DNA from 3 places in the Lactobacillus melliventris genome. Region 2 is predicted to be linked to each of the others. Evidence: predicted binding sites of a transcription regulator. Region 2 holds the regulator's gene; each other region holds the start of a gene.
What was found. Region 2 encodes NrdR, which represses ribonucleotide reductase genes. Its sites were predicted from a motif close to ACACNATATATNGTGT; they were not measured.
Positions count from the first base shown of each region.

Region 1: a site for NrdR is predicted at 4,237-4,252, ahead of nrdJ (ribonucleoside-triphosphate reductase, adenosylcobalamin-dependent). Genes of this name have one in related genera too.
Region 3: a site for NrdR is predicted at 2,108-2,123, ahead of ACFQ32_RS03110 (deoxynucleoside kinase). Genes of this name have one in related genera too.

Region 1 covers NZ_JBHTMT010000009.1:3,861-14,667, reverse strand. Annotated here, with positions in the region: gene ACFQ32_RS09305 (cob(I)yrinic acid a,c-diamide adenosyltransferase) at 1-527, opposite strand, end outside; gene ACFQ32_RS09300 (ECF transporter S component) at 524-1,042, opposite strand; gene ACFQ32_RS09295 (DUF4430 domain-containing protein) at 1,049-1,441, opposite strand; gene ACFQ32_RS09290 (DUF4430 domain-containing protein) at 1,521-1,907, opposite strand; gene nrdJ (ribonucleoside-triphosphate reductase, adenosylcobalamin-dependent) at 1,931-4,165, opposite strand; gene ACFQ32_RS09280 (YjjG family noncanonical pyrimidine nucleotidase) at 4,803-5,513, shown strand; gene ACFQ32_RS09275 (aldo/keto reductase) at 5,577-6,440, shown strand; gene ACFQ32_RS09270 (pyrroline-5-carboxylate reductase family protein) at 6,455-7,222, shown strand; gene ACFQ32_RS09265 (D-2-hydroxyacid dehydrogenase) at 7,321-8,331, opposite strand; gene ACFQ32_RS09260 (exodeoxyribonuclease III) at 8,657-9,484, shown strand; gene ACFQ32_RS09255 (DUF3427 domain-containing protein) at 9,602-10,807, shown strand, end outside.
Region 2 covers NZ_JBHTMT010000001.1:55,885-66,691, forward strand. Annotated here, with positions in the region: gene murC (UDP-N-acetylmuramate--L-alanine ligase) at 1-681, shown strand, start outside; gene ACFQ32_RS00290 (sugar phosphate isomerase/epimerase family protein) at 869-1,798, shown strand; gene ACFQ32_RS00295 (PTS transporter subunit EIIC) at 1,836-3,209, shown strand; gene ACFQ32_RS00300 (DeoR/GlpR family DNA-binding transcription regulator) at 3,276-4,013, shown strand; gene polA (DNA polymerase I) at 4,266-6,941, shown strand; gene mutM (DNA-formamidopyrimidine glycosylase) at 6,954-7,784, shown strand; gene coaE (dephospho-CoA kinase) at 7,781-8,383, shown strand; gene nrdR (transcriptional regulator NrdR) at 8,385-8,852, shown strand; gene ACFQ32_RS00325 (DnaD domain protein) at 8,855-10,213, shown strand; gene dnaI (primosomal protein DnaI) at 10,224-10,807, shown strand, end outside.
Region 3 covers NZ_JBHTMT010000002.1:74,098-84,904, reverse strand. Annotated here, with positions in the region: gene ACFQ32_RS03115 (ABC transporter ATP-binding protein) at 1-1,471, opposite strand, end outside; gene ACFQ32_RS03110 (deoxynucleoside kinase) at 2,165-2,815, shown strand; gene ACFQ32_RS03105 (deoxynucleoside kinase) at 2,828-3,511, shown strand; gene ACFQ32_RS03100 (amino acid ABC transporter permease) at 3,819-4,460, shown strand; gene ACFQ32_RS03095 (amino acid ABC transporter ATP-binding protein) at 4,476-5,129, shown strand; gene ACFQ32_RS03090 (amino acid ABC transporter substrate-binding protein) at 5,130-5,981, shown strand; gene ACFQ32_RS03085 (Cof-type HAD-IIB family hydrolase) at 5,988-6,779, opposite strand; gene ACFQ32_RS03080 (NCS2 family permease) at 7,005-8,312, shown strand; gene ACFQ32_RS03075 (DASS family sodium-coupled anion symporter) at 8,413-9,858, shown strand; gene ACFQ32_RS03070 (NCS2 family permease) at 9,997-10,807, shown strand, end outside.

The sequences.
Region 1 (10,807 bases), on a different contig from region 2:
TTGACTTCAGGAACGCCATCCAGTACGTTGGCATAGCGCGCTAGAATGAAAAGGTAATCTGATAAGCGGTTGATATACTTTAAACAAGCAGGAGCTAACTTTTGCTCTTCGGCGTTTAATTTAACCATGGAACGTTCAGCGCGTCTGGCAACTGTCCGAGCATAATGTAAATGAGTTGCCGTAACCGAACCGCCAGGCAAAATGAAATGGGTTGTTTGGGGTATTTTCTTATTAAGTTCGTCGATTTCCTTTTCTAGCTTGGTTACTGTTTCAGGTGTAATCTCTTCGTGCCTTTTGACAACAATATCGCTTTCTAGTTCATATAAGTCCCGCTGTAAGTTTTGGATAGGATCATGCAATTCTTGGCATTTAGCAGACAAATTGGCAATTACGACACCGAGGTATGAATCAAGTTCATCAATATCACCGACAGCAACAATTTGCAGGTCATATTTAGGAACCATTTTACCGGTAACCTGTTTGGTAAAGCCTTGATCGCCTACCTTAGTATAAATTTTAATCGTCATAAAAGCCTCCGTTTGTAATGATCAAGCGCAATATTCAGTGGCTTGTAGAGAATCGGGTAGAATACCAAATTACCAATGGCGTGGTAGGTATCAAAGACTAAACTACCAGCCCAGTAGGCCAAGAATGCGTTAAAGCCGCCGAAAATAGACATACCAAAGTCGACAAAACAGCCATATTCCCAACCGAGAAAAACGGCGAGAATCAGTTGCAAAGTAAAATGCTTTTTCAATGGCGTGAATTTATCCAGCAAAGCAACGGTTAAGACGCAGCCGCCAAAGGCTAAAACTTGCGCCACAGTCCAAATGCCAAAGCCTAAGTAAATGTTGGAGACCACCATGGTTAAAAGAGCTAAGGCAAAGCCAAAGCCGAAGCCGATATTCAACGTTACAATCATTAAAATATCGGTTACCGGCTGGACATTAGGCACAGGAATTATTTTAAAAATTCTCAGCGCTACGCACATGGCTGTTAAAATCGCTAGTAATGCTAATTTCTTAGTTGAATTACGTGCCATAACAAATTAGAAATTAACTTTTGCTAAAGTAAACTTAACCTTATCTTTATTTGCCAATTTTTGGATTGCGGCACCTTTTTGAGCGAACTTACCATTTATTTTGTAAGTCCAATAGATTTTTTTACTTGGATTTTGGCTCTTACCAGCTATTGAAGTAATAAGTCCATGGTCACTCTTTATTTTCCAGCATTTTTTTAAACCACGCATTACAGTTGAATGCTTTGGCAATTTAATAGTCTTCTTCTTGTAGGTCTTATTATGTACTTTTAGAGTGTAAGTAACTTTGATCTTACTGCTGGCATCAACCTGTTGGACATTTTGAGTTGTTTCATAGCCTGCAAAGGTAAAGGTAAAAATGGTGGCTATTCCGGTCAAAACTGATAATTTGCTTCTTTTCATATATAAACTCCCAATCTATTAATATTTTTGTGCAAGCACTAAAATAGTTCGTACTTAGTCACTTGCACGGCCAATAGTTTTACTTCATTTTGGCTAAAGTAAACTTAACTTTGTCTTTATTTGCGACTTTTTGCTGGTTAGCACCCTTGGTAGCGTATTTGCCATTGATAGTGTAAGTCCAGTAAATTTTCTTTTTAGCATTTTGCTTTTTACCGTCAATTGCCGTGATAAAGCCTTTATTACTGTCAACTTTCCACGCCTTTTTCAAACCGGTCATTACAGTAGATTTTTGCGGCACTTTAACTGTCTTTTTTTCAGTATCATTTTTAGCAGCTAAAACATAGCTAACGGCAATATTATTATTTGTCTTAGGTTTTGGCTTTGTCTGGTTGTTCTGACAACCAGATAGGCTAAAGGCAAAAATAGCGGCAACGCTGGCAATTACTGGTAATTTACTTTTTTTCATGACTAAAATTTCGCCTACTTAATTTATTTAACAGGACATGCACCAGATTCACAGTCGGTTTGATCGACTAACTCCAAATCTTTTTGATCATCGTTTTGCTCGGCAAATACTTGAGCAACATCACCGGTGATCTCAGCTTTTCTTTCTTCATATTTTTCTTTGTCAATAGGTTCTTTTGGCGCTTGTTTCAGTGAGCCACCATAATATGGCAATAAAGAAGTTGACTTAATCACATGCCGGTATTGTTTAAACAGTGGTGTAATCTTGTCCCCTTCATCGCTTTGGAAGGTAACCGTACAACTGACTGCGTTATCTGACCAGTAAGTTTGCAGGAATGCTTGTGTTGCAAACTGTTCTTCAATTGAAACCGTGCCAGCTGAGGCAAAGTTCTTGCTGTCGGCGTGAGCTGCACGCAATGGAAATTCAACACAAGTTGTGTTTGGTGAGTAGATATCTGGTTCTGAGTAGTAACCACAGGCATCGAGCGCTTTAAGCAGTGGATCTGAAGCTTGGAAGCGAATCCGTTGAATGAGATAGCCAGCATAGTGGAAGTGCATCCCTTCAGAAGCTCCAGCTAATTTGGCGACAGTACCTGAAGGCTTAACAGTAGTATGTTTAATCGACTCGTTGCAATTTAAGGTCTTGCTGTATTCTTTATCAGCATCAACGACAGCTTGGTAAGCGGAAGTGACCATTTTAATTCCTTGAGGATCGTAAATTGGCTTCTTGATTTTTTCACCGGTTTCTTCATCAACGCTGTCTTCAAAGCCGGTAACAACGCGGTGACCTAAATCATTTAAGAGCCAGTCCTGAATGCCTGACATTGAAACACCAATTCTCCTGTTCTTGGAAATGATGTTGCGGGATATTTCCCAGTCGTAGTCACTAAAGGTTACTCGTTTAGCAAAGCGAGTTGCCAATCTGAAAACATCTTTTAAATCCCAGTTTTCTTGTTCGGCAATATACGGGAATACTTCAAACAGGTTGCATGGTTCACCATTACCCAAGGAAATTTCTCCACAAGGGTTAGTACCTTCAACATCACCGTCAATATCTTTTTGATAACCGTCAATGATCCGGCCATAATTACGAGATAGATCCAGGTTAACTATTCCCGGTTCACCATTTTCTCTAATACCGTTTGCGATTGGTTCATATTCATCAAAGTTAGAATCAATGGCTACACTGTTGTTTGAGGCCCAACGGTGGTGGTAAAGTTTGTCTTTATCTTGTTTCATAGTGATAAAGTTTTGGTCGGTGCTTGTACCTAAAGCTAGTTCCGCTGACCTTCTTACATTACCAGCAACGACTGTTTTACCAATCAGGTTGCAGATATCTGTACAATCAACAGAAGTTAAGTTGCCGTCAGCCCGGTTGTTAATAATGTTGTTAATATCGAAAAACATTTCCACTAAGGGCATAGGACCAGAAGCGGTACCGCCAAAGCCGTGAATTTTAGCTCCGTAAGGACGAATTCTGCTGATGTCAAGTACCAGCTTGGTCTTATTCTCGGGATTAGTTTGATTGAAGTGCATGTCGATTAAACGGGCATTAGCTAAAACCCAACCTTCACGAGTATCAGGCAAATTGTAATAAACGTAATCTGATTTGTCCTTGCTTTGCTTGGCCCACTCATCTTTATCCGTTGCACCAAGTTTAACTGAATCAGCGTATGAAGCACTCTTTTTATCAATTACAACCGTTAAATCAATTTTATTATCAACTGTAGGAATCTTTTTAATATTGTCTTGGACAACAGAAAAGCCAACGCCGCCACCTTTCATTGATTCGTCAAAAAGAAATGAAAAAGGCATTGAAACTGCTTCTTGCGTTTGACCTAAATAGTCGGGAACTATATGGCTATCACCGTATTTTTGCGGCCGAATAGCAATAAACCAGCAATTATTTAACGAGTCACCATTGCGCTTTTGGTAGTCGGTGCCGGAAACCCACAAATTACGTCCAGAAGGTGTTGCTCCTAAACCGTAAACTAGTTTAAATAAATCCTTGGCTTCGTTTGTTAGTTCAGCGACTACTTCTTTTGAAGGAGTGCCTTTGAGTCGAGGATCAAGGTTAATGTTGCCCTCAATTACGCGTTTAACCGTTTCGTCCCAATTTTCGGAACGATTTTTTTCAGGAAGCCACCTGGCATAGGTCCGTTTATAAGTAACCCAGCCTAGTTCTCCCCAATGGGGGGTGACATTTTGTTTCACTTGATCAATGTAACCCTGATCCAACGTTATGCTCGTATTTTTCATATTCAAAGTCACTCCTTAAAATTGATTATTGTTCCACAGACACATTATCTATGGTGTTCAATAGAACTATACCACAATATCTTGTACTTGTGAGAGAAAGATTTGCTTTGGGACACAAGAAAAAGTCATAACGTGATGTGCGAGTAAGTTATCGAGGTTAATAAAAAATCATATAGCATTCGCAGATATAAAAAAGCATAATAAGTTATAAATGACACTTATTATGCTTGAATATATGTTTAATTTTGGGGATAAACTAGCGTCTAACTAGGGTAAATATGAGAAAAATGACTCCCAGAAAAACAGCTACCGGAATCAGTAATTGAACAAAGAAAAAGAAGGTCAGAGCACAGGTCAGAAGGAAAAATAGAATTTTAAAAAAGCCAAGACCCATTTTGATAAAAAGCCAAATGAGAAACAAAACCAATAATAGTGTAAACATGCCCAATCACCCCTTTTGCTAAAATTAAAGGATATTATAGCTGATTTTGTGAAATTACAGTAGCAATGTAACCCAAAATTTAAAAATAGTTAATTTTGTTCTTTATCTGTGAAATATTGTTATAATGAATCTCCACACTAATTTTTAGTGAATACGTGTTATATTCTGAGGAATAGTTGGAGAGGAAGAACATGCTTGCGTTATAAACAAATAATTTTTGATGTTGATGATACTTTAATTGACTTTGCTGCTACAGAAAGTTTTGCTCTGCAGAGTCTTTTTAAAGCGCACCAATGGCCGTTAACTGATGAGCTGCAGCGGGACTATCATGCATATAATCAAGGTCTGTGGCGTGAGCTTGAGCAGGGCAAGATCGACTATGAGCAGCTGAGTAAAATAGCTTTTGCCAATTTTATTCAGGCTAAATTCGGGATTGAAATTGACGGCTTAGCAGTAATGAACGAATACCGCTCTTATTTTAGTGAAGCTCACAAACTGCTTCCGGGTGTAGTTGATACTTTACGCTATGCCAAAAAACAAAATTATGCATTGACTATTTTAAGCAATGGCGAAGCATATATGCAAAGACATCGGCTACAATTAGCCGGAATCGCTAATTATTTTTCGTTGATTGTGACATCAGAAGAAGCAGGATTTGCTAAACCTGATACCCGTATCTTTGATTACTTTTTTGCTCATACTAAAATCGGCCCGGAACAAACAGTTTTCTTTGGTGACGGTTTGCAGTCAGACATACTAGGTGCAGAAAAATATGGCTTTGACAGTATTTGGTATAACCACCGGAAACGGAAAAATACGATGAACTTGCATCCGTTATACGAAGTAACTACCTATCCTGAATTTGTAGCTTTACTTAAAAGCGACTTCCAAAAACAACCGCAATAACTGCTATCTTTTACTGTAGAAGTATAGTTCAATCCGGTATAATGATGGGAGAGGTGAAAAATTATGACTAGCAAAATTCATTCTTTAAATGATACTTATGAACTAAATAATGGCGTCAAAATACCGGTTATCGGACTGGGAACCTGGCAAACTCCTGACGGTGAAGTTGCTCAAAAAACCGTTGAGAATGCACTAGATCTGGGCTACCGGCTAATTGATACTGCTGCCGCATATGGTAACGAAGAAAGTATTGGTCGGGGGATCAAAGTAAGTGGAGTGAACAGACATGATTTGTTTGTGACCACTAAGTTGTGGAACGACCACCACGGCTATCAAAAAACTAAAGCTGCCATTGACGAAAGCTTGACTAAGTTAGACTTGGATTATCTTGATTTGTATCTAATCCATTGGCCTAATCCGGCTCCTGTACGTGATCACTGGGCTGAATTAAATGCGGAGAGCTGGCAGGCAATGGAAGAGGCAGTGCAGGCAGGAAAAATTCGTGCAATTGGGGTCTCTAATTTTAGACGCAAGCATTTGGCTGAACTACTGAAAACTGCCAAAATTCGTCCGGCTGTAAATCAAATTTACTTGAATCCTAGTGATATGGAGGAAGACGTAACAGCTTATAACAAAGAGCTGGGTATTCTCAGTGAAGCTTACTCACCACTAGGCAGAGGAGATTTATTTGCCAACGAAACAGTAGTTTCTGTAGCCCAACACTATGATAAAAGTCCAGCACAAGTCCTGTTACGCTGGTCGTTGCAACATGGCTTTGTTCCATTACCAAAATCGGTTCACCGCGAGCGTCTTGAATCCAACTTACAAGTCTTTGACTTTACTATATCTGAAGAAGATATGGCTAAACTTGATGGTTTGCATGGAGCAGGTAAGTTAGCAAACGATCCAGATCAGACGGATTTTTAAAAGGTGAATAAGTGATGAAAATTGGCTTTATTGGGGCTGGTAAGATTGGCGCCGCAATTATTAAGGGCTTGTTAAATGCTAAAAATCCCAGTGAAGATATCTATGTTTTTGACGGCGGACAGCACCATACAGCGCAAAAACTTGCAGCTAAGCTGCACTTAACCTTGATTAATAATTATGATGATTTTAAGGATTGTCAAGCAGTGGTAGTTGCAGTGGGCGGTTCAATTACTGCAACCATCATCAAAAATTTAGGCCAAAAATATCATGGCATAATTTTGTCAACTGGTGGCGGTGACCTGACGCAGATTAATGAAAATCTTCCGCAAGGCACTACCTTTGCCAAAGTTGTACCCAATACACCGGTTCAAGTTGGTGCTGGAATTACTGTTATTAGTTTTCTGCCAGATGAAAAGCCGGAAATAATCGCTGCTGTGAAAAAGATTTTTACTCAAATGGGAGCAGTATATGTCGTACCCGAAAATTTACTGGGTATCTATGGTACGATAGCCGGTTGCACACCTGCTTACGTTGACTTGATGGTTGCGGCTCTTAGTGATGCCGCTGTACAAAATGGCGTTAAGCGGGCAGAATCATACGAAATAGTTAACCAAATGCTTTTGGGTACCAGTAAATTAGCATTAGCTAGCAAGAAGCTGCCTGAAGAATTAAAAGATGAAGTCACTACGCCAGGCGGTTCAACCATCAGAGGCGTCACCAAACTGGAAGAAATGGGCTTTAGAAACGCATTAATTCAAGCTGTTAATGCTTCTGTCAATTAAATTTAGCCTAAAAAAGACATCAGATAATTTTATCTGGTGTCTTTTTGTATTATTTGAAATGTTAAAAGTGTATTTAAGAAGGGAAATAAGTGTAGAAATTAAAACTCTTTATTTAAATCAACTGGAGTATCAGCTTTTTCACCCTTAATTAACTTCAAGTTGTTGTCAAAGGCCTTAACGACCATGTTGCGTACAGCGTGAGTAGTGTAGAAGGCTGTGTGTGGTGTAACCAAAACATTTGGCCGTGCAATTAAGTCAGCCAGACGCTTGTCAGGAAATTCTTTGCCACTAAAGTCACTGTTGAAAATACCAACTTCGTTTTCGTAAGTATCCATTACGAAGCCAAAAATCTTGCCTGAATCAAGACCGCGCACAACTGCATCTGTATCAACTAATGGTCCACGAGAAACGTTGACGATCACAACGCCGTCCTTCATCTTCTTGATTGAATCATCGTTAATCATGTGAACATTTTCTGGAGTATCAGGAACGTGAAGTGAAATAACGTCAGCCTTAGCGTAAAGCTCATCTAAGTCGTCAACGTAGTAGCCCTTCTTTTCCAATTCTGGGTTCTTGAAAATATCGTAGGCAATAACTTTAGCGCCAAAGCCTTCCATAATTCTCATGAATACTTGACCAATATGACCAGTACCAACAACACCAACTGTTTGGTCACGTACTTCGCGACCAATTGTAGGTGCCCAGCGAAGATCATGCTTAGCGATTTTTTCGTCCATTGCCTTATCTTGACGTAGAACTCTGGCAGCCTGAATGGCAGCATGTTCAGCAATGGCATCTGGTGAATAAACAGGAACATTAGTTATCTTGAAGCCTAATTCTTTAGCTTTCTTTAGGTCGATATTGTCAATACCAACGTTACGGATTGACCAGTTATGAATACCTAATTTATCCAAAGCTTCAATTGTATCAGCTTTATAATCGAGTTGCTGGTAAGTTACGACACCATCAGCACCTTTAGCTAATTCAGCTGTTTCAGGGGTAAGAAGTTGATCAGTGTAATCAACCTCAACATCCTTGTGAGCTTCCTTCCATTCATGTACATATGGTTCCTCATCTTTACGAATGGCATAAGCATAAATTTTAGTCATAAAATCTAACCTCCAAAGATTATTATTGTTATCTCTTGTGCTATTATACACTTGCCTAAAATGATTTAAAAATATAAAATTGTGAAAAATAAATTTTTGCAAAAACCGCGCCGCAGTAGTAATCGCTTACAATATTGTGTATCAAGGGATTAAGCAATATTAAAAAAATTACGAATTTTTTTGCTGAGGTCGTGAAAAAAATAACAGCATTTTTGAGCAAATCAGATTAAATTTTATGTCAAAATAATACTGGTAAAATTACTGAAATTTTGAGTCCCCGTGAAAAAACTATATAATGAAAGAAATGAATAATAAGGAGAAGAATATGATCTTAATTTCGTGGAATATCGACTCACTAAATGCTGCTTTGACCGGAACTTCCTCACGTGCAGTGGAGACACGTAAGGTTTTAGAAAAAATACATGCCCAAAATGCAGATATTGTTGCCATTCAAGAAACAAAATTACGCTCCACGGGTCCTACTAAAAAACATGTGGAAATATTAACTAAAGAGTTCCCTGAATATGATATAGTCTGGCGTTCATCAGAAGAACCAGCTCGTAAAGGTTATGCCGGAACTATGTTTTTATATAAAAAAGAACTTAAGCCTAAAGTAACTTATCCTATTATTGGAGCACCAGAGCCAATGGATCACGAAGGCAGAATCATTACTTTAGAGTTTCCTGAGTATTTTGTCACACAAGTATATACCCCCAATTCTGGTAATGGCCTTAAGCGCCTAGATGACCGGCAAGTGTGGGATGAAAAATACATCGCATATTTGCAACAACTAGATCAAGAAAAACCGGTCTTGGCTAGTGGTGATTATAATTGTGCGCACCATGAAATCGACCTGAAGCACCCTGATACTAACCATCATTCTGCTGGTTTTACTGATGAAGAACGGGCAGATTTTACCAAAATGCTTAAAGCCGGTTTTACGGATACTTTTAGAAAACTTCACGGCAACGTTGAAGGGGTCTATTCTTGGTGGGCTCAAAGGGTAAGAACTGCCAAAGCAAACAACTCAGGCTGGAGAATTGATTACTGGCTGACAAGCAATAGAGTTGCTGACAAGGTCGAGCGTTCTGAAATGATGGACACTGGAGCGCGCGCTGATCATTGCCCAATTTTATTAGAAATAGACTTATAAATAGCTAACAAAAGAGAGCCAAAGGGTTGATGTGATCCCTAAAATTAGGACAAATTAAGGGTCACATCAGGTTGGGTTTCTTTTTCTTTTGTGTAAAATAATTTTGAGGTGATGAGTATGAATGAGCCCTTGCAAGACGCCATTCTTAATGGTCTGTATGATCCCAGTTATCCGGGACATGAAGTATTAGGACCAAAGCTCCTGCAAAATAATAAACAGGAAAACATTTGGCTGACTTTGCGGCAAGAGCTGCTCAGTTGCAACACTTTTACCTGGGCAGTGGCTTTTGTGACGCAGGATATGCTCGTTCCCTTTAAAGTAGTCATGGCTGATTTGGCTAAAAGAAACGTTACGGGTACGTTAATTACAGGCGACTATCTAGGATTTAACAACCCCAAAGTCTTTCGGGAATTAATGAAGATTAGCAACTTAACGGTAAAGATTACGCCGCAAGCAGGTTTTCACGCTAAGGGTTATCTCTTTGACCATGATGACTGGCAAACTTTGGTTATTGGCAGTGCTAATTTTACCCGTGCGGCACTTTTAAGTAATTATGAATGGGCTTTGAAAATTAGTTCAAAGAATAATGCGACACTGACAACACAAATTGCTAAACAGTTGCATGAATTAAAAAAGACGAGCATGCCATTATCCGCAAGCTGGATAAGAGAATATGAACAAAATTGGGTAAAGCCACAGGTGCAGTCTCAGATTCATATTAATGAAATAGCTAAAATTGTGCCAAATAAGATGCAGCAGGAAGCACTGCATGAACTAAAAGGACTAGTTGCAGATGGTCAAAAACGCGGCCTGGTAGTTTCAGCAACTGGAACTGGGAAAACGTATTTAGGAGCTTTTGCGGTTAAAGATTTTAAACCGCATAAGTTTCTTTATGTAGTTCATCGTGAACAAATTGCCAAAAAAGCTTTAAAAAGTTTTTACCAGGTAATTGGCGGGAAGTTAGCCGATTATGGCTTGTTAACCGGACATAAGCACCAGCTTGAGCGCAAATATGTTTTTGCGACCGTGCAGACTTTAAGTCAGCCGGATATCCTTGCCAGCCTAAGTGCAACAGCCTTTGACTATATTCTGATTGATGAGGCTCATAGAGCAGCCGCACCAAGTTACCAGAGAATTTTTGCCAAGTTTAAGCCGCAGTTTTGGCTGGGGATGACTGCCACGCCAGAAAGAATGGACGATCAGGATGTCTATAGATTGTTTGATTATAATCTAGCTTATGAAATCCGCTTGCGGGAAGCGTTAGAAGAAAAAATGCTGGCTCCTTTTCATTATGTGGGAGTTGCGGACTATGAAGCTGCTGGT
Region 2 (10,807 bases):
AATGACAGACTAAGACAATTGCATTCCGCCGTTCCCAAATACACTTATGGTTTTGAAAATGATGATGATTTCCAGGTGGTTGATGTCAACCGCACTACTGCAGGTTCAAGTTTTACGGTTTTGAGACAAGGTAAGAAGATAGGTGAATTTACAATTCATCTTTTTGGCGATCATAATATTTTGAATGCTACGGCCGTAATAGCAGTTGCTTATACCGAAAACATTCCTCTTAGAGATATTCAAACGGGTTTACTTACTTATCAAGGGGCCAAACGACGCTTTTCTGAAAAAGACTTTAAAGATATTAATATCATTGATGATTACGCCCATCATCCAACTGAAATGCGTGCGACAATTCAGGCTGCTAGGCAAAAGTTTCCTCATAAAAAACTAGTTGTCGTATTCCAACCACATACTTTTTCCAGAACGAAGAAATATGCGCAAGATTTTGCAGAAATTTTGCGCGGAGTGGATAAAGCATACATTACTCCCATTTATGCTTCCGCAAGAGAGGCAAATGGAGATATTTCAAGTAGTGATTTAGTAGCCGAAATTCCTGGCTCTGAAGTGATTGATCTTGATAATATTGCTGACCTAACGCAGAACAAAGACAGTGTCATTGTTTTCATGGGCGCAGGCGATATCCAGAAATACGAAGATGCTTTAGAAAAATTACTGTAATTTAACTTTATAGCTTTACTAGAACTCTAGTAAGGCTATTTTTTTGCGCAAATTTTATGATATCTTGTGAAAAATAATGAAATAAAATTAAATAAAATGAAAAATAATGATTGATAAATGGAAATAAATGAAATATAATAAAAATGTAAACGATAACAAACGAAAAGAGGACGAATTAATGAAAGAGATAAAAACTGCAACAAGGTTAAATGCTTACCTGCCACATTATGACAATAGGATTGATAAGGTTTTTGGTGAACTGAAAAAAGTTGGAATTAACTATGTAGATATTAATTTTCCACAACAGACTATCGGGATTCCGGCACGAGACATGAAGAAAATGTTAGACGAAAACGGTTTGCGTCCTAACGGAATGGAAATGAGATTTGAAGGTCATTACCTTAACGGTGATCTCGGGAATTTAAACGATAAGATCTATCAAGATGCAATTGAAATGTGTAAGCAGGCAGTGGATTATTGCCGAGAGATCGGTGGTTCAATGATTAATATCTGGAGTGCTCATGATGGTTTTGACTACAGCTTTCAAATTGATTATTTAAAGGTTTGGCATAGAATTGTCCAAGCTTGTCAAGAAATCGCAGATTATGCGCCTGATATTAAATTTAGTATTGAATACAAACCTTATGAGCCCCGTGCCTATGCTTTCGTTGACAGCATGGGAACCTTGGGAATGATTCTAAAAGATATCAACCGTAAAAACTTTGGCGTTCTTTTAGATTATTGTCACATGCTAATGAAACATGAAAACCCGGCTATGGGATCTGAAATTTTTGCCAGTCGTGGTGAATTATTTGGGGTTCATATTAATGACGGCTATGGTGTCCATGATGACGGGTTAATGGTCGGCACCGTTACTCCATTTAAAACCTTAGAATTTCTCTATTATATGAAAAAATATCACTTTGATGGCATGTATTATTTTGACACAGCTCCAGTAATCGAAGACCCTAGTCAAGAAACCAGTAAGAATATCGAAATGTTGAAATACTTTTTAAATCTACTTGACCGAATAGGCATGGAAAAAATAGACAAAGTGATTAATGAAAATGATGCAATTAAAGCAAGAGATTTATTGTTAGATTTTATAAAAAAATAACTATTTTAATTAAAAATTGTTTTTTTGGAGGCGAAAAATGGATTACAGAGAAACTGCACGAGGTATTTTGGATGCCGTTGGCGGACCAAGTAATATTTCTAATATGACACATTGTGCAACCAGGTTACGATTGAATTTAAAAAATGAAAATATTGATGATGCCAAAGTGAAGGCAGTAGATGGTGTAATTAATGTTTCAAAGGGTGGTGGACAATATCAGGTATTAATTGGTCTTGAAGTACCTAAAGTTTTTGATGAATTTGAAAAGCTTGTCAATGGTAGTACTGATAATGAAGTTAGTACGCAAATCAAACCTCATGGGTTTAAAGGATATGTCAATGCCTTATTTGCGGCAATTGCCGGTATTTTTTCACCACTGCTTCCAGCCCTTGCAGGTTCGGGAATTTTATATGGCTTACTTTTGTTTTGTAGCCAAATAGGATGGATCAGTCAGAAAAGTGGTACTTTTGTCATCTTGACTGCTGCTTCAAAAGCCGTATTTTATTTTTTGCCAATTCTGTTAGCTTTTTCGGCTGCGCGAAGATTTAAAGTCAGCCCTTACATTGCTGCATTAATTGCCGGCGCACTTTTATATCCAGATTTCATTCAATTAATGGGTACCCACGGCAACGGTGCAATGACTTCATTTTTGGGTATTCCAGTAGTTTTAATGAATTACAATTCAACAGTAGTTCCAATTCTAATTTCTATTTGGGCTTATTCATATTTGTATAAGTGGTTAGATAAACACGTCAGTAAAGATTTGGAGCTTGTGGTTGTGCCACTTGTTTGTCTTTTAGTTATGGTGCCTCTGACTGTAATTGTTATTGGTCCACTCGGTGTATATGGTGGTCAATTTGTTGCAGATGTAGTTAATTGGTTAATTAAAAATGTTCCACTGCTTGCTGGAGTAATTGTTGGTGGTGGATGGAGTTTCCTTGTATCTTTTGGAATTCACTGGGCTGTAAATCCAATAATGATTAATAACATTGCTACACAAGGCTTTGATTTTATTTGTCCATTAACCTTTGCTTGCAATTTTGGTGTTATTGGAGCTGCTATAGGAGTTTGGCTTAAAACGCGAAATAAAGAGCTAAAGAGCTTTTCTTTAACTGGAGTAATAACAATTTGCCTTTCTGCAATAATAGAACCAACACTATTTGGTTTACTGGTAAAAAACCGAAAAATATGGGCAGCACAAATGATTGCTGGTGCCGTTGGCGGAGCTTATCTAGGACTAACAAAGGTATTTACAAACGCATTCGTTTTTGGTTCGGTAACAACTTTTCCGGCTTTTGTAGCTAAAAATAGCAATAACTTCTTAAATGCGATGATAGGATTGGGGATTTCTGTAATTGTCGGAATCATTCTTGGTTTTATTGTTACCAAAAAAGATGAGCGTCTTGCTTAAAATAAAGTTAGATGGGGTATAATTAAGGAAGCAACACACTTATGCATATAAGGAGAAGAGAATAAATTGCTTCCGATAGAAAGACAAAATCAAATCTTAAAAATTTTAGAAAACAAAAATTTGAGCAAACTGGATGAACTTCATAAACAAATACCCAATGTATCTATTTCAACATTAAGAAGAGATATAAAAACTTTAGAAGATGAAGGAAAAATTGAATATTTATTTGGCGGAGCTGTTAGGCTAAGTGACGGCTCCGGAGAAGTCGAATTCACTAAAAAGGAACATAAGTACCAAAAAGAGAAAAAACAAATTGCTGTTTTAGCTGCCCAAGAGATTCATGATAGCAATGCAATATATGTAGATTCAGGTACAACATGTACTCTCCTGCTTGATAAAATAAAAAATAAGCGAATCACAATTTATACTACGAATACACAAGTATGCCATATTGTTGGTAATTTTAAGGCTGAAATAGTTTTAATAGGTGGCAATTATAACGGAGTCACTTCTTCACTTACTGGTGCATTAACCAACGATTTACTATCCAGGCTCCATTTTGATAAAGCGTTTTTTGGCATGAATGGTGTTGATATTAATAATGGATACACAACACCACAATTTGATGAAGCAATAAAGAAGCAGCTGATCGCAAAAAGAACTTCACAATCTTTTATATTAGCTGATTCAAGCAAGTTTGGCCTATCTTCAAATGTTCAGGCTTTAGAATTAAAAGACGCAATCCTAATTTCTAATGAAAATGACCCTCAAATTGCTAAAGAAACAAAGATTATTTGTCCGTAACTAAAACATAAAACTTAATTAAAATTATATTTAGTAGAAACATCAAACCCAATAGGAGTTTGATGTTTTTGTTTAAAGAAGGTTCTAAAAATCATATACAAAAGTGAAATAAGCAAAATCGGAAGTGATAATCTTAAGAGAGAAACCAAATATAACTAATTTGTTAAAAAATCGGTATTATGCAAGATGAATGGAAAAACTGTTAAAATGGTAGTTGAATAAAGAAACTTGGTTTAAATTTAAGGAGATCAAATGGCTGATAAAAAATTACTTTTAATTGATGGTAATTCAGTTGCCTTTCGTGCTTTCTATGCACTATACCGCCAACTTGAAAATTTTAGAAATCCTGAAGGATTGCACACAAATGCCATTTATACATTTAAAAATATGCTTGATGTCGTGCTGAATGACGTTGAACCTGACCATGTTTTGGTTGCTTTTGATGCAGGTAAAACTACTTTTAGAAATAAGATGTATGCTGACTACAAAGGTGGCAGACAAAAGACCCCATCAGAATTATCTGAACAGCTGCCGTACATTCAGGAACTTTTGCATGATTTGGGCTTGTCTACATATGAGCTTGATAACTATGAAGCTGATGACATTATTGGTACTTTTGTAAGTATTGGAGAAAAAGAGGGCTTTAAAGTCACGGTTGTTACGGGCGACAAGGACTTGACGCAGCTGGCATCTCCTCAAACCACTGTTATGGTTACTAAATCAGGGGTTTTAAACTTGGAAGCTTATACCCCTGAACACATGAAAGAAGTTAATGGTGTTACTCCAACTGAATTCATTGATATGAAAGCATTAATGGGTGATAATTCTGATAATTATCCTGGTGTTACTAAAATAGGACCCAAAAAAGCTTCGCAACTTATCCAGGAATATGGCTCAATAGAAAATTTATATGATCATATAGATGATATGAAGCCTTCTAAAATGAAGGAAAACCTGATTAATGATAAAGATAAGGCTCTACTGGGTAAAAAGCTGGCGACAATTGATCGTAATACCCCGTTAACCATTGGGATTGATGATGTAAAAAGGCGTGCAGTCGATTATCAAAAATTGCGCAGATTCTATGAAAAAATGAACTTTCGCAAGTTTTTAAGCCAGTTAGACCCTGAAAGTGCTGCTGGGCAAAAAGACCAACCAGTAAAAGATAATAAAGCAGTTGCTTTTACAGCGCTTGAAGAAAATGACATTAATAATTTTGCAGTTAAAGCTGGCCAAACTATTACTTTTTACTTAGGAATGTTGGGTGCCAATTATCATTTAGCGCAATTTGTTGGCTTTGCCATTAAGATAGATAAGCAAATATATGTGAGTCGCAATGTTGACCTGTTAAAAAAGCCGCAACTTAAGAATATTCTGGAAAATAAGCAAATTGCCAAAAATGTCTTTGATTTAAAACGAACTACAGTTGGTTTGAACCGATTGGGTATTCACGCTCGCTCTATTGATTATGATATGCTACTTGCTTCATATTTAATCAATAACGAAAATAATTCTGACGACATGGGTGAAATTTGTCGCATGTACGGTGATAATTCGGTTAAAAGCGATTATGATGTTTATGGCAAAGGTAAAAGCGTCCATATTCCAGAGGACGATCAGGTGTTGTTCAACCATTTGGCTGGCAAAATTGAAGCAATCGCAAACTTAAAAGATACTCTGCTGGCTAAACTAAAAGAACATGAGCAAGACGATCTTTTTGCCAATATTGAAATCCCTGTAGCCCGTGTTCTGTCTGTCATGGAAATAAACGGTATCAAAGTCCAAGCTGATACCTTAACGCAGCTCCAAGATGAATTTGCGGTTGACCTTAAGAAAATGGAAAAGCAAATTTATGATGAAGCCGGTGAAGAATTTAATATTAATTCACCTAAACAACTAGGTCATATTTTGTTTGAAAAAATGGGCTTAAAGCCTGTTAAAAAGACTAAAACCGGTTATTCGACTTCAGTTGATGTTTTGAATCAGTTAAAAGATGAAAACCCAATTATTGATCAAATTTTGACTTACCGGCAAATTGCTAAAATCCAGTCAACTTACGTCAATGGCTTACTGGATGTTATCCAAAAAGACGGTCGGGTTCATACCAGGTATTTACAAACATTGACTGCTACTGGTCGTTTGTCCTCAGTTGATCCTAACTTACAAAACATTCCTACCAGAACGGAAGAAGGAAAGCAAATTAGAAAAGCCTTTGTGCCAAGTGAACCAGATGGCTACATTTTCTCTTGTGACTATTCTCAAATTGAATTACGAGTCTTAGCACAGGTTTCCGGTGACGAACAAATGCAGGAAGCTTTCAGAACGGGTTATGACATCCACGCTCATACGGCTATGAAAATTTTTCATCTGAAATCAACTTCTGACGTTACGCCGTTAATGCGTCGCAGAGCAAAAGCGGTAAACTTCGGTATTGTCTATGGTATTTCTGATTATGGCTTATCTAAAAATCTCAATATCAGTCGCAAACAAGCTAAGGAATTTATTGATAATTACTTTGAACAATATCCGCAAATTAAGGATTATATGGATAAGGCAGTTCAAGTTGCCCGTGAAAAAGGCTATGCCGAAACAATTATGCACAGAAGGCGCTATTTACCTGATATTCATGCCAAGAATTATAATGTGCGGTCATTTGCGGAAAGAACTGCGATTAACTCACCAATTCAAGGTTCAGCTGCAGATATTATCAAGATTGCGATGATTAATATGCAGAAAAAATTGGATGAGATGCATCTTAAAACTAAGATGGTGGTTCAAGTTCATGATGAATTGATTTTTGATGTACCAAAAGATGAATTAGAAACAATTAAAAAGATTGTGCCAGAAGTTATGCAGTCTGCTGTGAGACTTGATATTCCTCTTGTAGCTGATTCTGGTTATGGTCACAATTGGTTTGATGCTAAGTAAGGAGTAATTTTAATGCCCGAAATGCCAGAAGTTGAAACTGTCAGGCGGACACTACTTCCCTTGATTAAGGGAAAAACGATTAAAGAAGTAACTGTTTGGTATCCTAAAATAATAACTGGTGATGCAAAAGAATTTAAAAAGCAGTTAGCTGGTAAAAGAATAGAAACAATTGATCGTTATGCTAAGTATTTGCTTATTCGTCTTAGTGGTCATTTAACTGTGGTATCGCATTTACGCATGGAAGGTAAATATCGTTTAGTCAAAGTAAATACCAAAAAAGATAAACATGATCATGTGCAAATTGTTTTTAACGATAATTCTGCTTTGCGTTACAATGATGTGCGTAAGTTCGGGCGCATGCAGTTGATTACAACGGGCACAGAGAAAGAAAGTACCGGTATTGGCAAATTAGGCGCTGAACCAAATTCACAGGCGTTTACAGTTTCATACTTGCAAAAAGGCCTAGCTCGTAAAAAGAAAAATATCAAAAATACCTTGCTTGATCAGTCAGTTGTGGCCGGTCTTGGTAACATTTACGTAGATGAAGTTTTGTGGGAAACAAAAATTCACCCATTAAGTATGGCTAATAGTATCCCAGCAAAAAAAGTAGCAGAACTGCATGATAATATTAATTCGTTGATAGAATTGGCCATAGCAGAAAGGGGCACTACTGTTCATACATATCTTGATGCTAATGGCAAGACCGGCGGTTTTCAAAAAATGTTGCAGGTCTATGGTCATAAAGGCGAACCTTGTGAACGTTGCGGAACCCCTCTTGAAAAAATTAAAGTAAACGGCCGGGGCACTACTTTTTGCCCTAAATGTCAGGTGATTTATAAATGACAACTATTTTGGGCTTAACTGGTGGAATAGCCAGCGGCAAAAGCACAGCAGATATCTTTTTTAAAGAAAAGCACATACCCGTGATAGACTGTGACCAAATAGCTCATGATATTTTAAATGTTGGTAATAAAGGTTATGAATTGGTTAGAAAACAGTTTGGTCTCCAAATAATTAATGAAGATCAATCAATCAACCGATCAGTTTTAGGCCAAATGGTTTTTAATGACGCAAAGCAGCTTGACATTCTTAATAAAATTACCCATCCGTTGATTTTTAAAGAAATACAAGCTAAAATTGCGCTAAACAAGGTTGCTAAAAAGCCTTTAATTATTGTAGATGCACCAGTTTTGTTTGAAGCAAATGGTCAAAAATATTGTGACTGCACTTTATTAATTGCAATACCTGAATCTTTGCAGTTAAAGCGGCTGATGTTAAGGGATCATTTAAGTAAAGATGCTGCTTTGAAACGTATTCGCAGTCAGATGTCCTTGTCTCAGAAAGAAAAACTAGCTGACTTTGTAATTAATAATGTTGGTACAAAGCAAGATCTGAAATATCAACTTGAGCAGTTGCTTCTTAAAATAAAAGAGGAGTATTAATATGGAATGTCCTAATTGTCATAAAAATGCATCAAAAGTAATAGATTCTCGCCCCAGTGATGAAAATCGTGCAATCAGACGACGGCGTGAGTGTGAAAACTGTGGCTTTCGTTTTACTACGTTTGAAAGAGTCGAGACGACACCACTACTGGTAATCAAAAATGATGGCACTCGTGAACCTTTTAACCGGAAAAAAATTTTACACGGCGTCATGGCTGCGGGACAAAAGCGTCCTATATCTAGTTCGCAATTTGAAGAATTAGTTGATCATGTAGAAAACAAAGTACGTCAGCAAGGAGTTAGTGAGATTTCTTCCAAAAAGATTGGTCAATTAGTAATGGATGAACTGGCTAAAATTGATGATGTCGCTTATATTCGTTTTGCCTCTATTTATCGTGAATTCAAAGATATGTCCAGCTTCATGAAAACCATGGAAGATATGATTGCGAAAAGGGAGAAAGGTAATTAATTATGTTTGAGACAAATGATCCCAAACAACCATTTTTCATTGCTAACACGGTGGATATTTTTCCGAAGGATTTACGGGTTTTAATCAAATTATACCAGCCGCTCATAGGATCTCTGGCGCTGGCAGTTTATTTAAGCTTAAATGAAGACTATAATCCGCAAGCGATGCTCTCTGATGCCAAAGGTCTCTATTTTTTGCAGGAGCAAGCCGACTGCGATATCAAAAAATTATTTCCCGCGTTGCATAAACTTGAAGCTGTCGGTTTAATTGAAAGCCATTTGCTTGCTAACCAAATTATGGGTCAGGTTTTATGTTTTAAACTTAAAAGTGTTCCTTCCAGCAGTGAGTTTTTTACCACCGCACTTTTAGCAAGTTTATTAAAAGAAAAAGTGGGTGTTACAGCCTTTAATAAATTGAGCCATGAGTTTGCTAGAGAAACTAAGCAAAGTCAAAGCAGCATCAGTGGAATTAAGGAAGCACCTAACGTATCTGCATCCTTTATGGAAGTTTTTCATTTACCTGACCAAGAAGCAATTGATCCTTCTATTGATGTGAAAAAAGCTGCTAAAGAAAACAGTTCTGTTTCTAAAGCTTTTGCTACCGTCAATGATCAAGAGCATATTGACTGGGATTTTATGAAGCAGCAATTTGAAATTTATCAAATCGCGGGCAGCGAAATTGATCAGAATGAAGATGCTATTCGAGCTGTTATGCGCATGTACGGACTTTCCGAGCAAGAATTTGTTGATGAAGCAATACCTTGCTTACATGGTGATTATCATTTGAATATGCGTCAAATTAAGCAATCTATCGCTAACAGTATTCATGGAACTGATACGCGCCGGCATTTGCCAAAAAAAGAAGAACTAACAGACAAGCTTGTCAATAATAGTCACTTAAATGAAGATGAACAGCAGCTATTGCAGAAAGCTCAATCTGATACTCCAGCCCAGTTTTTGTATCATTTAAAAACTGAACGGAATGATTTTGTTGATGCCAGTGAATATCAAGTGCTTGATAATTTATATAACGATAAGGGAATACCGGCAGAATTGCTTAACGTTTTGACTTATGCTTGTTTAAAAAGTGGTCCTAATATCTCTTTTCGCCTGGCAAATAAAATACTTCATGATTGGCTGCAACACGGGGTAAAGACTGCAAGTCAAGCTTTGGAATACATGGACAAGAGAAAAAGGGCACAAAAGCAAAGAAGCAATCGGTATCATGCTTATACTGCCAGAAAAACGGTTGAAAAGGGCACTGACTGGAACAAGCAAAAGCCAAAGGTAAAATCGGATGTTTCCAGTGCAGAATTAAAAGAATTTTTCAAGAATTTTGAAGATCAAAACGGCATGAAGTAGGTGAAATAAAATGCAACCCATCAAAAAACTTATGGTTAAAGGACAAACAGCTAAAGCAGATGAGGAAAGTACAGCTAAAATTAAGCAAAAAGTATTGGCTGAACCCAAAGTGCAACAATTTATCAGCCAGCACCAAGAGCAGCTTAACGACAGCATAATTGATAAAAGTCTGCCCAGCCTGTTTGAATTTTATCTTAGCCAACATAAAAAAGATCCGGTAACTCAAGGATACTATCCTGATTTAATCATGAATAAAAATGCCATTAGTCTCAAGTTTGTTCCTGAGGACAGTAAGCTGATTCATGATAGGGAAATTAGTATCAAGAAACACTTGCGCTTAATTAATTTACCTGAGGGATTGCATGATATTCGTTTGAGTCAAATTGAATTGACTCCCGCAAGAAAAGAAGTAATGGCAGCTATTCAAAAGTTTTTATATCATTATGCGCGAGATATTCATCAAAAGGGCTTATATTTATCAGGTAATTTTGGTATTGGTAAAACCTATATATTGGCGGGACTGGCAAATCAGGTTGCTGCTATGAACAAATATGTTGTTTTTTTGCATGTTCCTACTTTCATTGCCAGTCTGGC
Region 3 (10,807 bases), on a different contig from region 2:
TAACCTGCGGGTTACCCAGCAATTGCCGTGCCAGTGCAATTCGCTGCTTTTGCCCACCCGAAATATTGTTACCGGCGTGTTTTAAAACAGTGTCAAGCCCGCTGGCGCTGTCAGCGACAAATTTTTCCAAACCTGCACGTTTAATCGCAGTCTTCAGCTCTTCTTCAGTTGCCTCACGATCTAAAGTGATGTTATAACGCAGGCTGCCATCAAAAATATAGGCTGACTGGTCAATATAAGCGATCTGCTTATGTAGCGACCGCAGACTAAGCTCACGGTATTCATTGTTATCCCAGGTAAGTGATCCTTGGTAGCCGGTTAATAAACCACCAATTAATTTTACCAGGGTCGACTTACCGCAGCCTGACGGTCCAACAATAGCTACCCGTTCTCCTCGCTTAATGCTGCCGGCAACATTCGTTAAAATAGGTCTATCACTATTGGGGTAGCTGAACGAAAGATCGCTAAATGCAATTTGCTGGGTCAAAGGAGCAACATCCTTGTCCCCTGTTTTTTCCTGCGTATTAGCTAATTTATTATATTTGTCAAAAATAGGTTGAACTGCCCGAATTGAAGTTAGATCAATACTGATTTCTGTCAAGCTGCCAAAAACATTCCCGGACATTGAACCAACAATTAAAATAGCTCCAATTGGAATCTGATTGTGAAAGGCCAGGTATCCGGATTCAACAGTTAAAATAGTTTGAGCAGATATACTTATCAGATTAATCAATGAATTAGAGAATGACATTTCCGTAATGTAATTAACCCGAGCCTGTCCAGTCTTATCTGATGCCGCAAGAACTATTTTATTGAGCAATTTTTGCTGACCAAGCGTGAGCAGGTTGACAAAGCCCTCAAGAACATCGGTTATTTTTGACGTTAACACCTCATTTTGCTTGCTTTGTTTTTGCGATAATTCCTCCAACTTTTTCTTAAAAAGACGGGGAAATAAAATCATAATAACAGCAAAAACCAAAGTGGTTACAAATAAGAGTGGATGGTAAAAAAACAGGATGACACTGGCAATAATTCCTAGGAGTGCGCTGCTAAATGTTTGCTCTAAACTGAAAAAGCCATCTTGATTAATTTGGTTAATATCGTTAGTAAACCAGGAAACATAATCAGCTTCCGTGTGCTTGTTGAAATCTTCATACTCTTGGCGACCAATTATATGGGCTAATGCGTTCCTAATGGAATTATCGACGGCCTTGATGATTACAGCGGAATACCGTGAACTACAAAAAAAGAAAATCAGAAAAAAGCCCCAGCTAAGCAAGTTTAAACCTGTATCAACAATAAAGCCCTTTAAACTGTGCTGAGTCAAAGCAGTAAGTGCATTACCTTTAAAAATGCTGGCAGCAGTTTGTGCTAAATTCCGCCCAAAATAGAGGATGGCTAAAATTACATACATGCCTGAATTACGTTTAATGTAGGTCCAAAGCGAAAATTTTGTTATAGTATCGTCCATGATTTACTTCCTGTCTAAATCCCTATTTTTAGAGTTAATACTAAAATGATTTTGGTTTAATAGAATAATATGGTTTTTGCATTACTTCTTCAAAAGACTCTTAAATGGTACTTACAGCAGGAGTTGTACTATCTAAAGATAAAAATCTTTTCAAGATATCAGTTATGCCCTCTTACTTCCATCATTTACTAATAATTTTATAATTTACTTACTATCTTATATCTTTTTTAACATTAAAACAATTTCTTTTTAATTTTCATTCTTAGAATTTTCCCATAGCAGCAGTATATAAATATCAACTGCAACTTTTTCGAGCCTTAAAAAAATAATTCGTTCTATAATTGCAAAATCACTTATTATACTTAATGCAATCAAAACGAGCAATTATTGACTACTTTATTTATCACAGCATCGAAAGAATCAAAGTACAGAATAAAAGGGCTTAACACCGAATGATATCGGCATCAATCCTCAGTAAAATAATTAATTAAGATTTATCAGTCAGATTTTTTGGTTTCACGTGTAACATCTAATTTTGTAATAAATTATTTACTTGAATACTTAATTTTTTATTCTGTATTATACAAAATTACTTGACTTTTTGATTAAAATTTTAATTTACTTTTTGCTTGTATACCACTATATCTCGTATTAAACTAAATAAGAATCTATATATTGTATTTATGAAAGAACGTGATCCAAGTTATTGTTTTAAGTGGGCCAATTGGAGCCGGTAAATCCAGTTTAACTAGTATTTTAGCTGAGCACTTAGGTACACAAGCCTTTTATGAGGGAGTTGATAATAATCCTGTTCTTCCTTTATATTACCAAGACATGAAACGCTATACTTTTTTGCTTAATATCTATCTGCTTAACCATCGTTTAGCACAAATCAACCAGGCAATTCGTGAAAAAAATAGTGTATCAGACCGTTCAATTTATGAAGATGCACTCTTTTTCAAAATGAACGCGGACAGTAAAGTAGCTGACCCTACTGAATTTAAGATATACGACAGTTTACTCGAAAACATGATGGAAGATACCCCAGGTAATCCCAGCAAAAAGCCAGATTTACTAATTTACATTCATGTTTCCCTGGATACAATGCTTAAACGCATTAAAAAGCGGGGGCGTTCATTTGAGCAAATCAGTACCGATCCTAGTTTAAAAGACTATTACGCTAGGCTAATTAAGTACTATGAACCATGGTATGAGAAATATGATGCATCTCCTAAGATTAAGATCGACGGGGATAAATACGATTTTATCTGCGATGAAGATGCCAAAAAAGAAGTTTTAAATCAGATTGATGACAAATTGCACGCAATAGGCAATTTAGAATAGAGAAGGAACGTGATGACAGTTATTGTTTTAAGCGGGCCAATTGGAGCCGGTAAATCCAGTTTAACCAGTATATTAGCTAAGTATTTAGGAACCAAACCATTTTATGAAAGTGTCGATAACAATCCTGTATTGCCACTTTTTTATGCTGATCCTAAAAAATACGCATTCTTACTTCAGGTATTTTTCCTAAACACTCGTTTTCGTAGTATCAAGGATGCATTGACTGATGATAACAACGTTCTTGATCGTTCAATCTATGAAGACGCCCTTTTCTTTCAGATGAACGCAGATATTGGTCGGGCCACCAAAGAAGAAGTAGCTACCTATTACGAACTGCTTAATAATATGATGAGTGAGCTCAAACATATGCCTAAGAAAAATCCAGACTTGCTGGTTCATATTAAAGTTTCATACGATACCATGATTAAAAGAATTCAAAAACGTGGTCGACCTTATGAACAATTGAGCTATGATGCAACACTGGAAGATTATTATAAGCGGCTTTTACGCTACTATAAACCTTGGTATGAAAAGTATGACTACTCACCTAAAATGGAGATAGATGGTGACAAGCTAGACTTTATGACTGATAAGCAGGCTAGAGAAGTTGTACTTGATCAAATTGTTGCCAAATTAAAAGAAATGGGTAAATTACCCGAATCATGGAATAAGTCTACAAATATTCAAATAGATTAACAATAAATAAATTATGATCAAAAGGTCATTAGAACTATGTGCTAATGGCCTTTTTATGTTGCCTATTGCTATTTTAAAGTACTGTTTAATTTATAGTAAAAGCTCTAAAAGTGAGCTCTAGCAATTAGATAGCTGGATGACAATTTAAATATTTTGTTACTTACTCAAATAAAAAATCAGAAAACTATGTTATTATTGAATCATATATTTTTCACATATTTTTTTAATCAATTTATCCAGTTTTATTTGCTCGAGCAGGCTAATCATTTACCCGCCCTATTAAATTAACTTTATAAGAAGGAGAAAAATGAATTATATCCTTTCAATTATGCCCTCTCTCTTTGCAGGTGCAAAAATGACATTAATTTTATTCTTTTGGACTTTAATTACTGCTATTCCCTTAGGGATTATAGTTAGCTTAGGCTTACTGTCACATTTTAAGCCTCTACGATTAATTCTAAAATTTTATATCTGGATTATGCGGGGTACCCCACTCTTGTTACAATTAATTTTTATTTTTTATGGCTTACCCATAGTCGGAATAATTTTTCAACGCTACGATGCAGCGCTTTTTGCTTTTATCTTAAACTACACAGCTTATTTCGCAGAAATTTTCCGTGGAGGCTTTCAGTCAATTCCAATAGGACAATATGAAAGTGCACGGGTTTTGAGACTAAATTACTGGCAAACTTTGACACATATTATAATTCCGCAAGTTAGTAAAATTGTCATACCCTCAATCGGAAACGAAGTTATCAACCTGGTTAAGGATACTTCGCTTGTTTATGTCATCGGTCTAGGTGAACTTTTACGTGCCGGCAATGTTGCTACTGCCAGAGACGTAACACTGATTCCTTTAATGATAGTCGGGATAATCTATTTACTAATGACTGGTATAGCATCATTTTTGCTAAAGAAAATTGAACGCAATTTTGCAAAGTGGAAGTAAATTAAAGGAAACAATATGCTAGAACTTAAAAACATTACCAAAAAATTTGGCTCACGCACTATCTTAAACAAATTAAACCTCACTATTCCTGACCAACAGATTTTGGCCATTGTAGGACCTTCGGGAGCGGGAAAAACCACTTTATTGCGCTGCTTAAGTGGTTTGGAAAGAATTGATTCAGGTGAATTCTTATGGGATGGGCAAAAATTCGACCCGACTGCTCCTGATAGCAAAAGTCATATTATCGGAGTCGTTTTTCAAAGCTATGAGCTTTTTCCTAATTTAACTGTAATTGAAAACATTACTTTGGCACCAACCCTAGTTTTAAAAGAAACTGCAGAGCAGGCGCAAACTCACGCACAAAAGTTATTGCAACAACTGGATTTAACTGGTAAAGAGGATCTTTATCCCTATCAGCTTTCTGGAGGTCAGCAACAAAGAGTAGCTATTGTACGTGCGCTAGCAATGGAGCCTCATATCTTATGTTATGATGAGCCCACCTCTGCTTTGGACCCAGATTTAAGAACAAAAGTCGGAAAAATAATTTTAAAACTTAAAAATAATAACAAAATGACACAAATTATTGTGACTCATGACATGGAATTCGCCAGTCAAGTTGCTGATCAAGTATTTAGAGTTAAAGCATTAGATGATAAGAAGGTAATATAAGTGAAAACTAAGCGCCTCTTAATTCTTGCAATAACGCTCGTCTGTTCTATCTTCTTTGTTTCTGGCTGCAGTGGTGTGTCAATTAATAGAAAAGCTAACGAAGTTGATAATTGGTCCCATATCAAGCAGCGTGGGTATGTTACAGTTGGTGTAGATGATACTTTTGTGCCCATGGATTTTAGGCAAAAAAATGGTCAGTTAATTGGTTATGACGTTGATCTAGCTAAAGCAGTATTTAAGCAATATGGCATCAATGTCAGCTTTCAAACTATTGACTGGTCTATGAATACTACAGAGCTTAAAAACGGCACAATCGATCTGATATGGAATGGTTTTAGCAAGAATCCAGAACGTAAGGCCAAAGTTAATTTTAGTAAAACTTATCTGTATACTTCACAAGTATTAGTAAGCCTCAAGAAGAATAAAATTAATACTATTGCTGCAATGAAAAATAAGACTTTAGGAGTTCAAACCGGCTCTTCTGGCTATAACGATGTAATGAAATACCCTAAAGTTTTTAAAAACCATATTAAAAATCATGATCCTATTCTCTATGATTCCTTTACCAATGCTTTTATAGATTTAACTGCTAGCAGGATTGACGGCCTTTTAATCGACAGTTCTTATGCAGACTATTACATTTCTAAGCAAAAGCATCCGGAAAATTTTACCGAAATCGATAGTCCCTTCCCTAAAGAAGAATTTGGTGTCGGTTTGAGAAAAAGTGACGTAACCATGAAGCGCAAAATCAATCAAGCACTAGAAAAACTAGCACGAAACGGTACTCTCACAAGAATTAATCACAAATGGTTCGGTAATCAAGCACGATCTCCCTTGCTTGAAACGAACTAAGCTCTATTAATTTATTTTGTCAAGGACTGCTGCTATGCCATCATGATTGTTGTCTAAAGTAGTTGTAAATTTTCTCTTTAGGTCCTCCGGTGCATTCCCCATTACTACAGGGTGACCCACTGATTGCAGCATTTTTTCATCATTATAATTGTCGCCAAATGCCCAGCATTCTTTTAAGTCTGCGCCCAAGGCCTGAGCTATTACTTTTACACCCTGACCCTTAGAAACGCCCTTAACAACAACTTCCAATAAATTTGCAGCAGATTTTACGATGTAAAATTCAGGATAAAGTTGCTGCAAGTCTTTTTGCGTAGCATCTAATAAATCGGGCGTGCCCATCAGCAAAATTTTATGAACATTTTCAAGTTGGCTGATTTCAGCAATTGAACTTGGTTGCGCCCTGAATTTAACTATTTTTTCCTCGTTCTTAACTAATTCATCATTATTACCTGGGAAATAATACCAGTTGTTACCGCTGTAGACATTCCAAACCACACCATTATTTTTATGTTCAATATAGGTGCATATTTCTGCAGCTTTTGCAGAAGGCATGGAACGTGAATCAAGCGTGTGACCCATTTCATCCAAAACCAAAGCTCCATTATATGCAACCATTGGACATGCTTTAGTAATTTCACCGACAACTGACATAATTGCCTTGGGCATGCGGGCAGAAACTGGCACAAAAACATTACCCTTAATAATTTGCTTCCGAATAGCCATTTTAGTTTTAGGTGTAACTTCTTGTTTTGAGTTAATTAAAGTACCATCTATATCTGAAAAAATTAAATTTCCCATTTTTTCTCCTATCGAGTTTCATAAATTAATACAGTTTTACCCTCATTTTACCGATTAAAGTATTAACAGGTCAATTTGTTCATAAATGTAACTATTAATAAATTATGCTTATTTTGCCTAATTATAGCTAGTATTATTCGTGTTTGCATTATTTTAAATGAATGGTAAACTAGAATAGTCGTTAGTTTGATTTAAAACACGAACAATATATTTGGGAGAGGTTAGATGAATTTTATAAAGAGTTATTTTCAACTCGATAAATACAAAACCAATGTTAAAATTGAATTTCTTGCTGGGTTAACAACTTTTATCAGCATGTCATACATTTTATTTGTTAACCCAAGTGTCTTGGGAGCCAGTGGCATGGATAAAGGGGCAGTTTTTACAGCCACTGCTTTAGCCAGTGCTTTAGGTACTGCTATTATGGGGATCGTTGCCAACTATCCTATTGGAGAAGCTCCTGCCCTTGGTATTAATGCGTTTTTTGCTTATACCGTTTGTGTAGGTATGCATGTTTCATGGGAAACAGCCTTAGCCGCTGTCTTTGTGGCCTCTATTATCTTCATTTTAATTACTATGTTTAAGTTAAGGGAAAAGATTATCAATGCTATCCCTGCTGACTTAAAATTCGCTATTTCTTCCGGAATCGGCCTGTTCATCGCATTTTTGGGAATGCAAGATGGTGGTTTAATTGTAGCAAACAAATCAACACTGGTCGGCTTGGGTTCACTTCATGATCCGGCTGTCTGGATTACCATTTTCGGCCTTATTGTTACTGTTGTTTTAATGATTTTAAATGTACCGGGAGCTATTTTTATTGGTATGATCCTGGCAGCTATTTTTGGTGTAGTTACAGGACAAATCCCTTTACCAACTAAAATAGTTTCAGTAGCACCAAGTATTGCCCCATCATTTGGCCAAGCGATTTTCCATGTTAAAGATATTAATACTCTGCAAATGTGGGTAGTTGTACTTACCTTCCTCTTAGTAACTTTCTTTGACACTGCCGGTACTTTAATTGGCTTAGCCCAACAAGCCGGCTTTATGAAAGACAACAAAATGCCCCGTGTAGGTAAAGCTCTGGCGTCAGACTCAACTGCTATGATGGTTGGCTCCGTTTTAGGAACTTCACCAGTCGGTGCTTTTGTTGAATCAAGTGCCGGTATTGCTGTTGGCGGCCGGACTGGTTTAACTGCTGTCTTTGTGGCTATTTTCTTCTTAATATCAATGATATTCAGTCCCCTGTTAGGCTTGTTTACCACACATGTTACAGCGCCAGCATTAATTATTGTTGGTGTTCTGATGGCACAAAACACAGCACATATTCAATGGGACAAGATGGAAATTGCAGTTCCTGCTTTTCTAATTTTAATTGGTATGCCTTTAACCTATTCAATATCCGATGGTTTGGCTTTAGGGTTAATAACCTACCCTATATGCATGGTTGCTGCCAAGAGAGTTAAAGAAATTACACCAATGATGTGGATTCTTTTCTTCGTCTTTATTGTCTTTCTATGGGTACTAAATTTCTAAGACTTACTAATTGTTAAAAAAATATAATATGATAAACTAAGCAAATATATTGATGTCAATCGTACTCATATATTTGCTTTTTATTTTGGAAGAGGTTTTTATGAAAACAATAGATTACAAAAAATTTATATTGCCACTATTGTTTGGCCTTATATTCTGGTTGACGACGCCAATTCGTCCAGCCGGAGTATCAGTTCAAGCCTGGCATATGCTGGCAATATTTATTGGAACAATTATTGGCTGTATCACATTGCCAATAGCAATCAGCGGCGTCACTTTAATTGGCTTTACTTTAACCATTTGTCTTGGACTTGCACCACTTGCAGACAAAATTGTTAACGGAAAAGTAATCGAAAAGGGAGCCATTAATGCATTTGCAAATTCATCTGCCTGGCTTATAGTCATGGCTTTTATGATTTCGCGAGGTATCGTAAAAACCGGCTTGGGGCAGAGAATTGCTTTATATTTTGTTAAGTGGTTTGGTCATAAGTCCCTAGGTTTAGGTTACGCAATAGGAGCTATCGATTTAATAGTATCCCCTGCAACTCCTTCAAATGGTGCAAGAGCAGGTGGTGTGGTATATCCATTAATTCAATCATTAGCAAATACATTTGACTCTAAGCCCAATGATCCTTCACGTAAAAAGATGGGAGCTTACCTAACTTTTACGGAATTTCAAGTTAATATCATAACTTCGTCATTATTTATGACCGCATGTGCGCCTAACTTAATCGCCGTTGCACTAGCCGGTAAGGCCGGCGTAACTCTTAGCTGGATGCCGTGGCTTATGGCCAGCATTGTACCTGCAGCAATTTGTCTAATTGTGGTGCCATATTTTGTTTACAAACTTTATCCACCAGAAATTAAAGAAACTCCTAACGCCAAAGAATGGGCCGATGGGGAATTAGCAAAAATGGGAAAGCTTACTTTATCTGAAAAATTAATGGCAGCCATTTTTGCAATCACCTTAGTACTCTGGATGCTTTCCAGCACTTTAGGAATTGATGCTACACTAATTGCTTTCATTTCTGTTTCCCTTTTGTTACTTACTGGTGTATTAACACCTAAAGACTTGTTGAGTGAAACTGGCGCCTGGAATATTTTGATTTGGCTGTCAATTTTAGTATTCATGGCTGAGAAGCTTACTCAGTTTGGCTTGATTGGCTGGATATCAAGTAGCATTTCTAGTGCAATGAAAGGCCTCAACTGGTTAATAGTTTTGGTAGTTCTAGCATTGGTCTTGTTCTATACCCACTACTTATTTGCCAGTGCTACAGCTCATAATTCAGCAATGTATCTGCCATTATTAACTGTAGCAATTTCTGCCGGTGCACCTAAATTACTGGCAGCACAATTTTTAGCTCTATTTTCTGCAATCATGGGCTCTACTACCCATTATTCCAGTCCTGCTGCATCAGTCTTAGCTTCTTCTGGTTATGTAAAACAAGATGAGTGGTGGAAATTGAGTTTTACATTTGGTATTTTTTATATCTTAATTTATGGCATTATCGGATTAGCTTGGATGAAACTAATCGGTATGTGGTAATTATGCAAAGCAAATCTTGATAGGTTTGCTTTTTTATTTCCTGGGAAATAATTTTGCATTACATGGTCCATTTACTCCCAATAAGTTATATACTAGATATATTAGTTCTTTATAATTTTAATATTTTTAGGAGGAAAAATGACGACACTAGATAAAGTCTTTCATTTAAACGATGCTCATACCACTGTTAAACGTGAATTAATAGCTGCATTAACCACGTTTGTCAGTCTCTCCTACATCCTTTTTGTTAACCCAAACATTTTGCATGCAGCCGGTATTGATAAAGGGGCAGCATTTACAGTTACTGCAATTTCGATTGCAATTGGCTGCTTCATTATGGGTCTAGTAGCTAATTACCCCGTTGCTCTAGCCCCAACATTAGGTAGCGCAGCCTTTTTCGCTTACAATGTCTGCGGAGGAATGCATATTAACTGGCAAACTGCCTTAGCTGCTGTTTTAGTTGCATCTATTTTATTTATTTTAATAACAGTTTTGAAGCTGCGTGAAATAGTAGTTGATGCTATTCCACAAGATCTGAAATATGCTATTTCTGCTGGTATCGGCTTATTTATCGCCTTTATCGGCCTGCAAAATGGTAAGTTAATTGTCAATAGTGATTCCAATTTAGTTACTTTAGGCAAGTTTAATTCACCAGCTGTCTGGATTACTCTTTTTGGCTTGACCCTCACCGTAATCTTAATGGCAATGAATGTACCCGGATCAATTTTTATTGGTATGGTCATTACAGCTGTCTTTGGGGTTATTATTGGCCAAGTTGCTGTGCCAAAGGGTATTATTGCGAGTGCTCCAAGTATTGCTCCGACATTTGGTCAAGCTGTATTTCACTTAAAAGATATTAATACCCCACAACTATTCATGGTAGTTTTAACGTTCCTACTTGTTACGTTCTTTGATACAGCAGGTACATTGATTGGAATGACTGAACAAG